DNA from 3 places in the Geodermatophilus sp. SYSU D00779 genome. Region 3 is predicted to be linked to each of the others. Evidence: predicted binding sites of a transcription regulator. Region 3 holds the regulator's gene; each other region holds the start of a gene.
What was found. Region 3 encodes LexA, which represses DNA repair genes until DNA is damaged. Its sites were predicted from a motif close to TCGAACANNTGTTCGA; they were not measured.
Positions count from the first base shown of each region.

Region 1: ACI79G_RS02840 (DUF6504 family protein) is a predicted target of LexA. The motif match lies at 1,601-1,616, and genes of this name have one in related genera.
Region 2: ACI79G_RS11855 (DUF222 domain-containing protein) is a predicted target of LexA. The motif match lies at 2,033-2,048, and genes of this name have one in related genera.

Region 1 is NZ_JBJGZQ010000003.1:61,212-64,473, reverse strand. It holds gene ACI79G_RS02850 (DNA polymerase III subunit alpha) at 1-700, opposite strand, end outside; gene ACI79G_RS02845 (SAV_6107 family HEPN domain-containing protein) at 697-1,182, opposite strand; gene ACI79G_RS02840 (DUF6504 family protein) at 1,182-1,508, opposite strand; gene ACI79G_RS02835 (YbaK/EbsC family protein) at 1,739-2,251, shown strand; gene ACI79G_RS02830 (GNAT family N-acetyltransferase) at 2,248-2,835, shown strand; gene ACI79G_RS02825 (phytoene desaturase family protein) at 2,904-3,262, shown strand, end outside.
Region 2 is NZ_JBJGZQ010000012.1:138,375-141,636, forward strand. It holds gene ACI79G_RS11845 (acyl-CoA dehydrogenase family protein) at 1-94, opposite strand, end outside; gene ACI79G_RS11850 (MFS transporter) at 209-652, opposite strand; gene ACI79G_RS11855 (DUF222 domain-containing protein) at 802-2,028, opposite strand; gene ACI79G_RS11860 (hypothetical protein) at 2,166-2,372, shown strand; gene ACI79G_RS11865 (hypothetical protein) at 2,606-2,830, opposite strand; gene ACI79G_RS11870 (hypothetical protein) at 2,827-3,000, opposite strand; gene ACI79G_RS11875 (cupin domain-containing protein) at 2,997-3,262, opposite strand, start outside.
Region 3 is NZ_JBJGZQ010000013.1:51,615-54,876, forward strand. It holds gene ACI79G_RS12165 (phosphatase PAP2 family protein) at 1-272, shown strand, start outside; gene ACI79G_RS12170 (hypothetical protein) at 427-1,299, shown strand; gene lexA (transcriptional repressor LexA) at 1,473-2,264, opposite strand; gene ACI79G_RS12180 (LysM peptidoglycan-binding domain-containing protein) at 2,566-3,249, shown strand.

The sequences.
Region 1 (3,262 bases), on a different contig from region 3:
AGCGCAGCAGCGCCTGCGCCCGGGAGCGGTCACCCCGGCCGCGGTGGTGCACGACCTCGAGCACCAGCGAGCCGGGACCGAACACCGCGCGCCAGGCGGCCAGCCGGGCGGAGGCCACGTCGGCCCGCCCGGCGGCCAGCGCCCGGCCCACCGGGGAGTCCGGGCCCAGCAGGGCCACCAGCCCGGGCGCGTGCTCGGCGGCCAGCGCGAGTGAGCTCACCGGCTCCCCGCGCGTGCCACGCAGGTGGGTGGCGCTGGTCAGCCGGCACAGCGACCGCCACCCCGCGCCGTCCCGGGCCAGGAAGGTGACCCGCGGCAGCCGCGGGTCGACGCTCGACCCGCCGCGGGCCGGCGAGCGGCGTCCGGCGCGGCCGCGTGCGTCGTCCGGCGCCCCCGGCCGGCGAGCTCGCGCCCGCTGCGCCGAGTGCACACCGCCGACCACGGGGGCCAGGGCCGGCGGGACGGCCGAGTCCACCGAGGGCGTCACGGCCAGGTCCACCCCGAACAGCGGCCGCACGTCGGCCGCCCGGCAGGCCAGCGCGAACTTCACCGCGCCGTAGAGCCCGTCGCGGTCGGTGAGCGCCAGGGCCCGCATGCCGTGCTCGGCCGCCCGCTCGACCAGGTCGACCGGGTGGTTGGCCCCGTACTGCATGGAGTAGCCCGAGGCGACGTGGAGGTGGACGAAGGGGTCGGGCCTCACCTCCCGTTCCGGTGCTCGGACCCGCCGACCACCCGGGGACGCGCGCGCCGGGGCGACTCCGGTGACGGCGTGCTGCCCAGGGCGTTCTCCACGACGGCGAGGAAGGCACGCACGTCGCGGACCAGATCGTCGGCCTCGCGGTCGGTGACGGCGTGGGACAGCCCGGCCTCGGCGGCGGCCCGCTTGGCCGCGCCGGCGGCGAAGAAGGTGGCCCACTCCCCCAGCTCGGGCGCCACCTGGCCGAGCAGCACCCAGGCGCTGCGCGGGCGGCGCCGTCCGGACTCCGGCCGGGTGCGGGCGGCCAGCACCGCGGCCGCGGCGCGCAGCGCGCCCAGGTGGGCGGTGGCGTAGCGCTGCCGGGCGTCGGCGCTCGCCGCCGCCTCGGCCAGCGCCCGGGAGGCCTGGTCGAGCAGCTGGCGGGCGGCCGGGGGCAGCGGCGGGGGCAGGGGCAGCTGGTCGGCCATGACGCGGACGGCCCCCATCAGTCGTGCACCCGCACGAGCGACCAGCGGTTGTCCGCCGACTCCCAGCTGAGGTCGAAGACGCCGGCGAAGCTCATCCGCGACCGGCCGGCCCGGACCGCCTCCACCCGCCACACCTCGCGGCTGGCGACCAGCTCGGCGGAGGCGCCACCGGCTCCCGCGGCACCGCGCTGCCACCACGGGGCGGTCTCCACCCACGAGTCGAGCAGCTCGCCGACGACGTAACGCGACTGCCCGCGCCAGAACTGCGCCGGCCCGAGCGGCCCGCGCTCGACCTGCACCTCCTCGCCGACCCGCTCGCCGACCCCGCTCAGCACCCGGCTCATGACAGACTCCCCACCCGCTCCGCCGCCCCACCGGCCCCGGCCCGCCGCACCGGGCGGGGAAGGACCCGGGTGCGGCGGGGGGCCGTCGTGGTTCGAACGCCTGTTCGAACCACGACGAGTACACCCTGCCGGCACCGACGACGTCAAGCGGGGCGCGCGGCCGGGTGCGCCGGCCGCACGGGGAGCCCGGGCCCGCAGCAGACCGCCCCGGCCGATGGCAGGATCGACGCATGAGCCGACCCGAGCACCCCCGGGTGGCCGCCATCTCCGCCCTCCTGGCCGAGGCCGGCGCGACCGGGCAGGTGCTCGAGCTGACCGGCAGCGCCCGCACCGCTGCCGAGGCGGCCGGAGAGCTCGGCGTCCCGGTCGGGGCCATCGCCAACAGCCTGCTGTTCGACGTCGACGGCGCGCCGCTGCTGGTCCTCACCAGCGGCGCCCACCGGGTCGACGTCACGAAGGTCGCCGGGCTGCTCGGCGTCCGCGACGTGCGCCCGGCGTCGGCCGACTCCGTGCGCCGGCACACCGGCCAGCCGATCGGCGGTGTCGCCCCGATCGGCCACCCGGAGCCGATCGGCACGCTGGTCGACATCGAGCTGGCCCGGCACGACCGGGTCTGGGCCGCCGCCGGACACCCGCACGCGGTCTTCCCGACCAGCTACGAGGAGCTGCTGCGGCTCACCGGCGGGACCGCCGCCGAGATCGGGGACGGCCCGGTGGCGCTGCCCGAGGAGGTGTCCTCGTGACCGGGACGACGCCCGCGGCGCGGGTCACCGAGCTGCCCACCGGCTGGCTGCGCGACCACATGCACGAGGCGCTGGCCATCTACGGCGAGGCGATGGGCTACAGCCCCTCGGTGGTCGCCGGGCGGTACGGCTACGCCATCCAGCACACCGAGCGCCCCGGGTTCCGCGCGGTCGGCGCCTTCGTGGAGACCCCCGACGGGGAGGTCCTCGTCGGGTTCGGCTACGGCTACCTGGTCGCGCCCGGCCAGTGGTGGCACGACCAGGTGCGCGCCGCGCTCGACCGGCGGACGGCGAAGCGCTGGCTGCCCGGCGCCTTCGAGGTCTGCGAGCTGCACGTGCACCCCGCCCACCAGAGCCGCGGCCTGGGCCGCCAGCTGCTGCACGCCCTGGTGGCCGGCCTCCCCTACCCGGCGGCGCTGCTGTCGACCCCGGACAACGACACCAAGGCCTTCCGGCTGTACCACGCCGACGGCTTCGTCGACCTGGCCCGCAACCACCGCTTCCCCGGTGACTCGCGCCCCTTCGCCATCCTCGGCGCCCGCCTGCCGCTGCCGCCCCCGGCACCGCGGTCCGACCGCACGTGAGCGAGCTCGCGAGCTCACGCAGGGGCGCAGCAGGGCTGCCACGGCCGACGAGCGCCGGCGAGGGGGCCGTGGACGTCGATGCTCCCGTCGACGCCGTCGTCGTCGGCGCCGGGCACAACGGGCTGGTCGCCGCCTGCTACCTGGCCCGCGCCGGGCTGCGGGTGGAGGTCCTCGAGCGCGACGAGGTGCTCGGCGGCGCGGTCTCGACCGTGGAGCGCTGGCCGGGCGTGCGGGTCGACCGCGGCTCCAGCGCGCACGTGATCGTCCGGCAGAGCGGCATCGTCGAGGAGCTCGACCTCGCGGCGCACGGCCTGCGCTACGTCGACTGCGACCCGTGGGGCTTCGCGCCCGCCCCGTCCCCCGGCGACCCCGGCCCCGACGGCCGGCCGCTGGTGTTCTCCGTCGACCTGGACGCCACCTGCGCCTC
Region 2 (3,262 bases), on a different contig from region 3:
GGGCGCAGGCCTCGGCCAGGGCGGCGTCGCCGGCGATGGGGTCGTGACCGACCAGCGGCGGGACCTGGTTGGTGACCTCGTGCGTGACGCCCATGACCGCACCGTACGACGACACCGTGGTCCCCCGGACCACACCGCGATCAGGTGCCGTTCCCCTGCCACGCCGAGCCCCTCGTCGTTCCTCGAGGGACCTCCGGGCCCCACTCGCTCACGACACCGAGGCGGTGGACGCCTCCTCGCCGGCGTGGGCGACGTGGGCGAGCTGCCGCCAGATGAGGGCGAGGATGACCGCCGAGCCGACGAAGCCGAACCAGAACGGCCCGGTGACGCCCCAGGCCCGGGCGAGCAGCCCGCCCACGAGCTGGCCGAGCAGGATGCCGCCGCGGGCCAGGGCCACGCCGATGAGCAGCCGCCGGCGGTCGACGCGGTCGGCGAGGACGCCCGCCTGCAGGCCGAGGAGCAGCCACGGCAGCCGTTGCGCCAGGGCGCCCAGGGCGACGAGGAGCGGGTCCTGGGTCTGGCCGGCGACCAGCAGCGGCCCGGCGGCGAGGGCGATGCCGTCGCCGAGGTTGCCCACCCAGGACGACCCGACCAGCCAGCGGAACGGCGTGCCCATCCGGGCGGGCAGCACCGCCTCCACCAGCCCCCGCACGGGACGCACTGTAGGTCCCGCCCTCGACGCCCGTCCGCCGCATCTCCGGCTTCTCGGCCACCACATCGCCCGGCGCGCGACCCGGTTGCGCACGCACGGCAGCCGCGCGTTCCACGTGGAACGCGCGGCTGTCGTGCGTCGTCGGTCGGTCAGGCTGCGGTGGCCAGCGGTGGACCGGTGCGGCCGGGGCCGATGAGGATCTCGGTGCCGTCGGGTCGCCAGGTGCGCCATCGCCCGTCGGGTCGGCGTTCGACCCGGAAGCCGTGGTGGACCTTCGTGTGGTGCCGCTCGCACAACAGCGCGGAGTTCTCCAGGTCGGTCTCGCCGCCGTCGATCCAGGCCAGCAGGTGGTGGACGTCGCACCAGAACGTCGGGGCCCCGCAGCCGGCGAACACGCACCCTCCGTCGCGGACCTCGGCGGCGCGGCGGACGTGGGGTGGCACCAAGCGGAGGCTGCGCCCGTAGTCCAGCGGCATCCCGTCCGGGCCCATGACGATCCGGGTGACCTGCCCGTCGCAGGCCAGCCAGCGGGCACGGGCGGCGGAGATCGTCGCGCCGAACCCGGTCTCGGCTGCACCCGGCCCGGTGGCCGGGCCGGCCAGGTCCTCGACGCCGATCGTGACGATGACCTGCGGCTTGTGGCCGCGCAAGGTCGGCAGGGAGCCGGCGGCCAGCTGGTTGTCGCACAGCTGCACCAGCGCGTCGGCCTGCTGCTGGTGACGGGTGCGTTCGTCCCCGGCGCACCGGCCGGCCTGCACCACCGACTCCAGCGCGGTCTGCAGCCTCTCCCCGCCGACGGCGTCCAGGTCGAACCGGCCGGTGATGCTGCCGTCGGCGTGCTTGGTGATGGCCAGCCGCCGCCCCTCGGTCGGGTCGGGCTCGGGGCCGTCCTGATCGAGCATCGCCAGATAGCGATTCACCGCCTGCCCGAGCACCTGGTGCGGCTGCGAGGTGGCGATCGCCGTCAGCGCGGCGTCGATCTCGGCCAGGTCCACATCCTGTTCCGCGGCGGCGACCCGGTGCTCGTCACGCGCGATGGGGGCCACTGCGGCGACCTGGTCGGCGGTCACGTCCCCGGCCGCGAACGCGGCCCCCAGCGCCGGCAGGTGCTCGAGTGCACGCCCGGACCGGACCAGCTCAGCGGCTGCCGCAGCCGAGAGTCGGGTGTGGTTCCGCAGCCACGCTGGCATCGTCTTCAGCCCGTCGTGCTCGCACGCCTGCCGCGCATCCGCGACGCGGATCGTGCGGACCAGCTCGGCGTCGATCCGGTTCCGCTCGCGGATCAATCCAGCGGTGCGGTCGAGCAGGGCGCCGTCGTCCAGAGCGTGCAGGTCGTCGTCCGCCCGCACCGCCAACCTGGCCACGACACCTCCCACCGGATCGATCACCTGTTCGAAGTCTAGCCGATCGGGGGAGAGTGAGCCACGCGGATCCCCAGGTCAGCGGCTCGTCCACAGATGTGCTCATGGTCTTGACGCGAGTCGTCGACGTCCGCCCCAACCACCGTGCGCCCGTGCACCTCGAGACCGAGCGGCTGCTCATGCCGCCCCTCTCCGGTCAGCACAGCGAGGCACTGGCCGAGGTGTACGCCGACCCGGACGTCGCTCGGTACACCGGCGGAGCGACCCTCGCCGCCTCACCGCGGTCGTCCACCCCGACAACGCACCGAGCCGGGCGCTGGCCACCCGGCTCGGCTTCCGCGTCCACCGCGAGGACGTGACGCCGTCCGGCGTCCGGGTGCTCGTCCACGAGCAGCTCGCGCCGTGACCGGTCACTCCTCCCCGAGCAACCGGCACAGCGCCGCTGCGGCGAGCGCGTCACCGCCGGCAGCGCCCAACCGGTGGTGGAACCAGGCGCCGTCGAGGTCCCGCGGCCGACGAGGCGTCCACGAGGGCGTGTCCGGGCGGTGCACCCCGGCGGGCCGGCTCGCTCCAACCCCGATGAGGGGAGGCGTCAGCGCACCGCGCGGACCAGCCGGCCGATCGCCAGGTGGGCCAGCGGCGCGTAGCCGACCACGAGCGGCGCCGGCCCGGAGACCCGCAGCCCCGTCGTGCTGCCGCCGTCCGGACCCTCGGTGACCCAGTGCAGCAGGTGCAGCCGCACGGGGCCGAGGGACACCGTCCACGACCAGCGCCGGGCCGCCTCGTCCACCGCGTCGACGACGAAGGGCAGCGTCACCCCCACCGGCCCGCGCACCCGCCCCGCACGCCTGCCACCAACCGCGGCACCGGCACCTCGACGCCGGTGATCTGCGGAGCCCACTGCGACCAGCGCGCGGGGACGGCGTAGCGCTCCCAGACCTCGTCCGGCCCGATGGGCCCCGTCGCGTGCAGGGTCAGGGTCGTCACGGGACCCCCTCGCCGGCCAGCGGACGGACATGGCACTGCACCACGACGGCGGTCAGCCCCTCGTCGGACCCCGACGTGTGGTCCTCCCCCGGCGACCACAGCGCCGCCTCGCCGGCCCGCAGCGGCCGGCGGTCACCCGACGCCCCGGACACCCAGCCGCGGCCGGAGACGACCAGGAACAGCAGCCACAGCCGGGTCGGGTGCCGTCCGATCGACCCGCCCGGCGCGAGCTGGACGACGTCCACCGCGAACCCGTCCTGCG
Region 3 (3,262 bases):
ACGTCGCCAACGCCGTGCTCATGTGGGGGGTCGCCCGCTGGCAGGTGGTGCAGTACCGACTCGCAGCGTGGGTGCAGCGGACCGCGCGGCTGCTCAGCGTCGCCGGCCCGGTGGCCACCGGCGTGGCCATGGTGTCCCTGGACTTCCACTGGGTCACCGACGCCGTGGTCGGAGCGGCCGTCGGCGTCCTGCTGTTGGGCGTGGTTCACCTGCTCGACGCGGTCCTGGTGTCACGCTGGATCGGTGCCCGAGCTGGCCGGTCGTCCGCGTAGCGGAGCCAGGGGGCGACGCCTGGGGGCCGGGACCGGTCTCGCGCTGACGCTCGCCCTCGGCCCCGCCCTGCCCGCGTCCGCCGCACCGGCCGATCCGGCTGCACCCACGACGCGCTGCCAGCTCACCGACCCCCGGCTGCCCGAGGTCTCCGGGATGGTCGAGGTGGGTGACCGGATGCTGGTGCACAACGACGGCGGCGACTCGCTCGACGTCTACGTGCTGGACGGGACCTGTGCGGTGGTCAGCGTGCACTCCGCGGCGGTGGACCCCTACGACCCCGAGGACATGGCGCTGGCCGTCGACGGGACCGTCTGGCTCGCCGACACCGGCGACAACAACGGCACCCGGACGACGGTCGCGCTGCTGGCCCTGCACGCCGACGGCAGCAGCTCGGTCTACCGGCTGGCGTACCCCGACGGCCCGCGGGACGTCGAGGCGCTGCTGCTCGCCCCCGACGGGACGCCGTACCTGGTGACCAAGGAGGTGCTGGGCGCCAGTGAGGTGTACCGGCCGGTGTCGGCGCTCGTGGAGGACGGCACGGTCGGCCTCACCGAGGTCGGCGACGCGGAGTTCCTGCCGACCGGGACGCCGGGCGGCCCGGTCGGCCGCGCCGGCCAGCTGATGGTCACCGGTGGTGCGGTCTCTCCCGACGAGCGCTGGATCGCCCTGCGCACCTACACCGACGCCTACGTCTGGCCGCTGACCGGCTCGGACGTGGCCGGTGCGCTGGCGGGGGAGCCGCGCCGGGTCGCCCTGCCCGAGGCGGCCCAGGGCGAGGCGATCAGTTTCACCGGGGACTCCGCGGCGATCGTCGTCGCGGGGGAGGGGCTGGCCAGCGACGTCACCGTGGTGCCGCTGCCGGCCGAGGCGGCGCCCTCGTCGTCGTCGGCGGCCACGGACGGCACGGGCTCCGGCCTGCTGTCCGGCGACGACGGCCCGCCCCCGGTGGCCGCGGCGGTCGCTGCCGCTGTCGTGGCCGGCGTGCTCGTCTGGCTCGGGGGCGCGCTGGTGCGCCGGCGCGACTGAGGCCTCGGCCCTCCCGCGTCCCGGGGCTCCGGCCGGGGCCTGCCGTCCGGAGCGGCTGACGACCAGGTCGGGCGCTCGGCCGCTGGCGCGGCGGTCACCGCGCCGGCGGCCCGTCGGCCCCGTCCCGGGGCCCGTCCCGAGCGTGCGAGGGGTGGGTGGGACGGGGCCCTTCGTCAGACCCGGCGGAGCACCGTGACGACGCGGCCGAGCACGGTGGCGTCATCCCCCGGGATGGGCTCGTACGCGGGGTTGTGCGGCAGCAGCCACACGTGTCCGTCGCGCCGCTTGTAGGTCTTCACCGTCGCCTCACCGTCGATCATGGCGGCGACGATCTCGCCGTTCTCCGCGGTCGGCTGCTGGCGCACGACGACCCAGTCGCCGTCGCAGATGGCGGCCTCGACCATCGAGTCACCGGTGACCTTGAGCATGAACAGCGTGCCCTCGCCGACCAGCTCGCGGGGGAGCGGGAAGACGTCCTCGACCGCCTGCTCGGCCAGCACGGGGCCACCGGCGGCGATCCGGCCGACGAGCGGGACGTAGGTGGGGGCAGGGGTCTCCTCGGCGCCGGCGGGGGCCACCACCGTGGGCGCGGGCGCGCCGGGGGTGTCGCCGGGCAGGCGGACGTCGAGCGCGCGCGGGCGGTTGGGGTCGCGGCGCAGCCAGCCCTTCTTCTGCAGCACGCTGAGCTGGTGGGCCACCGACGAGGCCGACGACAGCCCCACGGCCTCGCCGATCTCGCGGACCGAGGGCGGGTAGCCGCGCCGCTCGATCGAGTCGCGGATCACCTCGAGGACCCGCCGCTGCCGCTGGGTGAGCCCGTCGCCGCTCTCGCCCCGGTCGGGGAAGGTGCGCACCGACGCCGTCTCGGCCCGCTCCGGTGCGGCGGTCCGGCTCCCGGACGCGCGCCGCGACGAGCCGCCTCCGCCCCGGACACCGCCGCCCGACGTCCCGCTCGTGCCCGCCACGTCTCCTCCTCGCCGGCCGTGTCGTCACGGCCCTGTCGACCTGCGCCCGCCCGGGGAGCCGGACCCGGCCGGCTCCACTGCGTGGGACCGCTGCCGGCCCCGGCCCCGCCGGCGCCCTCGCGGCGACGGCGGACGGGTGCTGCTACGGACCGTAGCGCCTCGGAGCCGGTACTTCAAACGTGTGTTCGAAGTCGGCGTGCGGTGTCGGGTCGACCTCGTCGGGGGGATGCGGTACACATCGCACGGACGTTCGATCGAACGCGTGTTCGAGCAGCGCCGGGTCGATGGAGGAGGAGAGGTCATGGCGAGCGTGCGGCAGGCCGTGCTGGAGTTCGACGCGACGGTCCGGGTCCCGTGGCGTCCGTTGCTCGGGTCGGCGGACGACGGCCGTGCGGCCGGGTGCGGGCACCCGGGCCGGGCGACGGCCGCGTCCGGGCGCCTGCCGCAGACGCCTGCTGCGTCGGGGCCGGCCGGGACCGGCCCCCGCGTCGCCGGTCACCTGCGGCCGGTGCCCGACCGCCCGGCGGGCCCGGAGCCGCGCACCGCGGACCCGGCTCCCTCGGGCCGGGGTGCCGGCCGGGCACCCGCTCGGCGGGAGCCGACGTCCTCGGGCGGCCGTCCCGCCGCGTCGCGCCCGGTGCCGGCCCGTGCCGTGCGCGGGGGCTGCGCCACCCCGGAGCGCGCTGCGGTCCCGCGGCTGCGTCTGACCCGCCGGGGGCGCCGGCTGGCGCTCGCCCTGGCCCTCGGCGGCGCCGTCGCGCTCGGCGTGCTCCTCGCCCCGCTCGTCGAGGGCCCGGACGACGGTGGACTCCAGCTGGCCGGCGAGCGGAGCGTGGTGGTGGAGTCCGGCGACACGGTGTGGTCGATCGCCGGGGAGGCCGCCGGTGCCGACCAGGACGTGCGCACGGTGGTCGACGCCATCGAGGAGCTCAACGACCTCGAGGGTTCGGCACTGGTCCCCGGCCAGGTCCTCGAGCTGCCCTGAGGCGCGCGGTCGC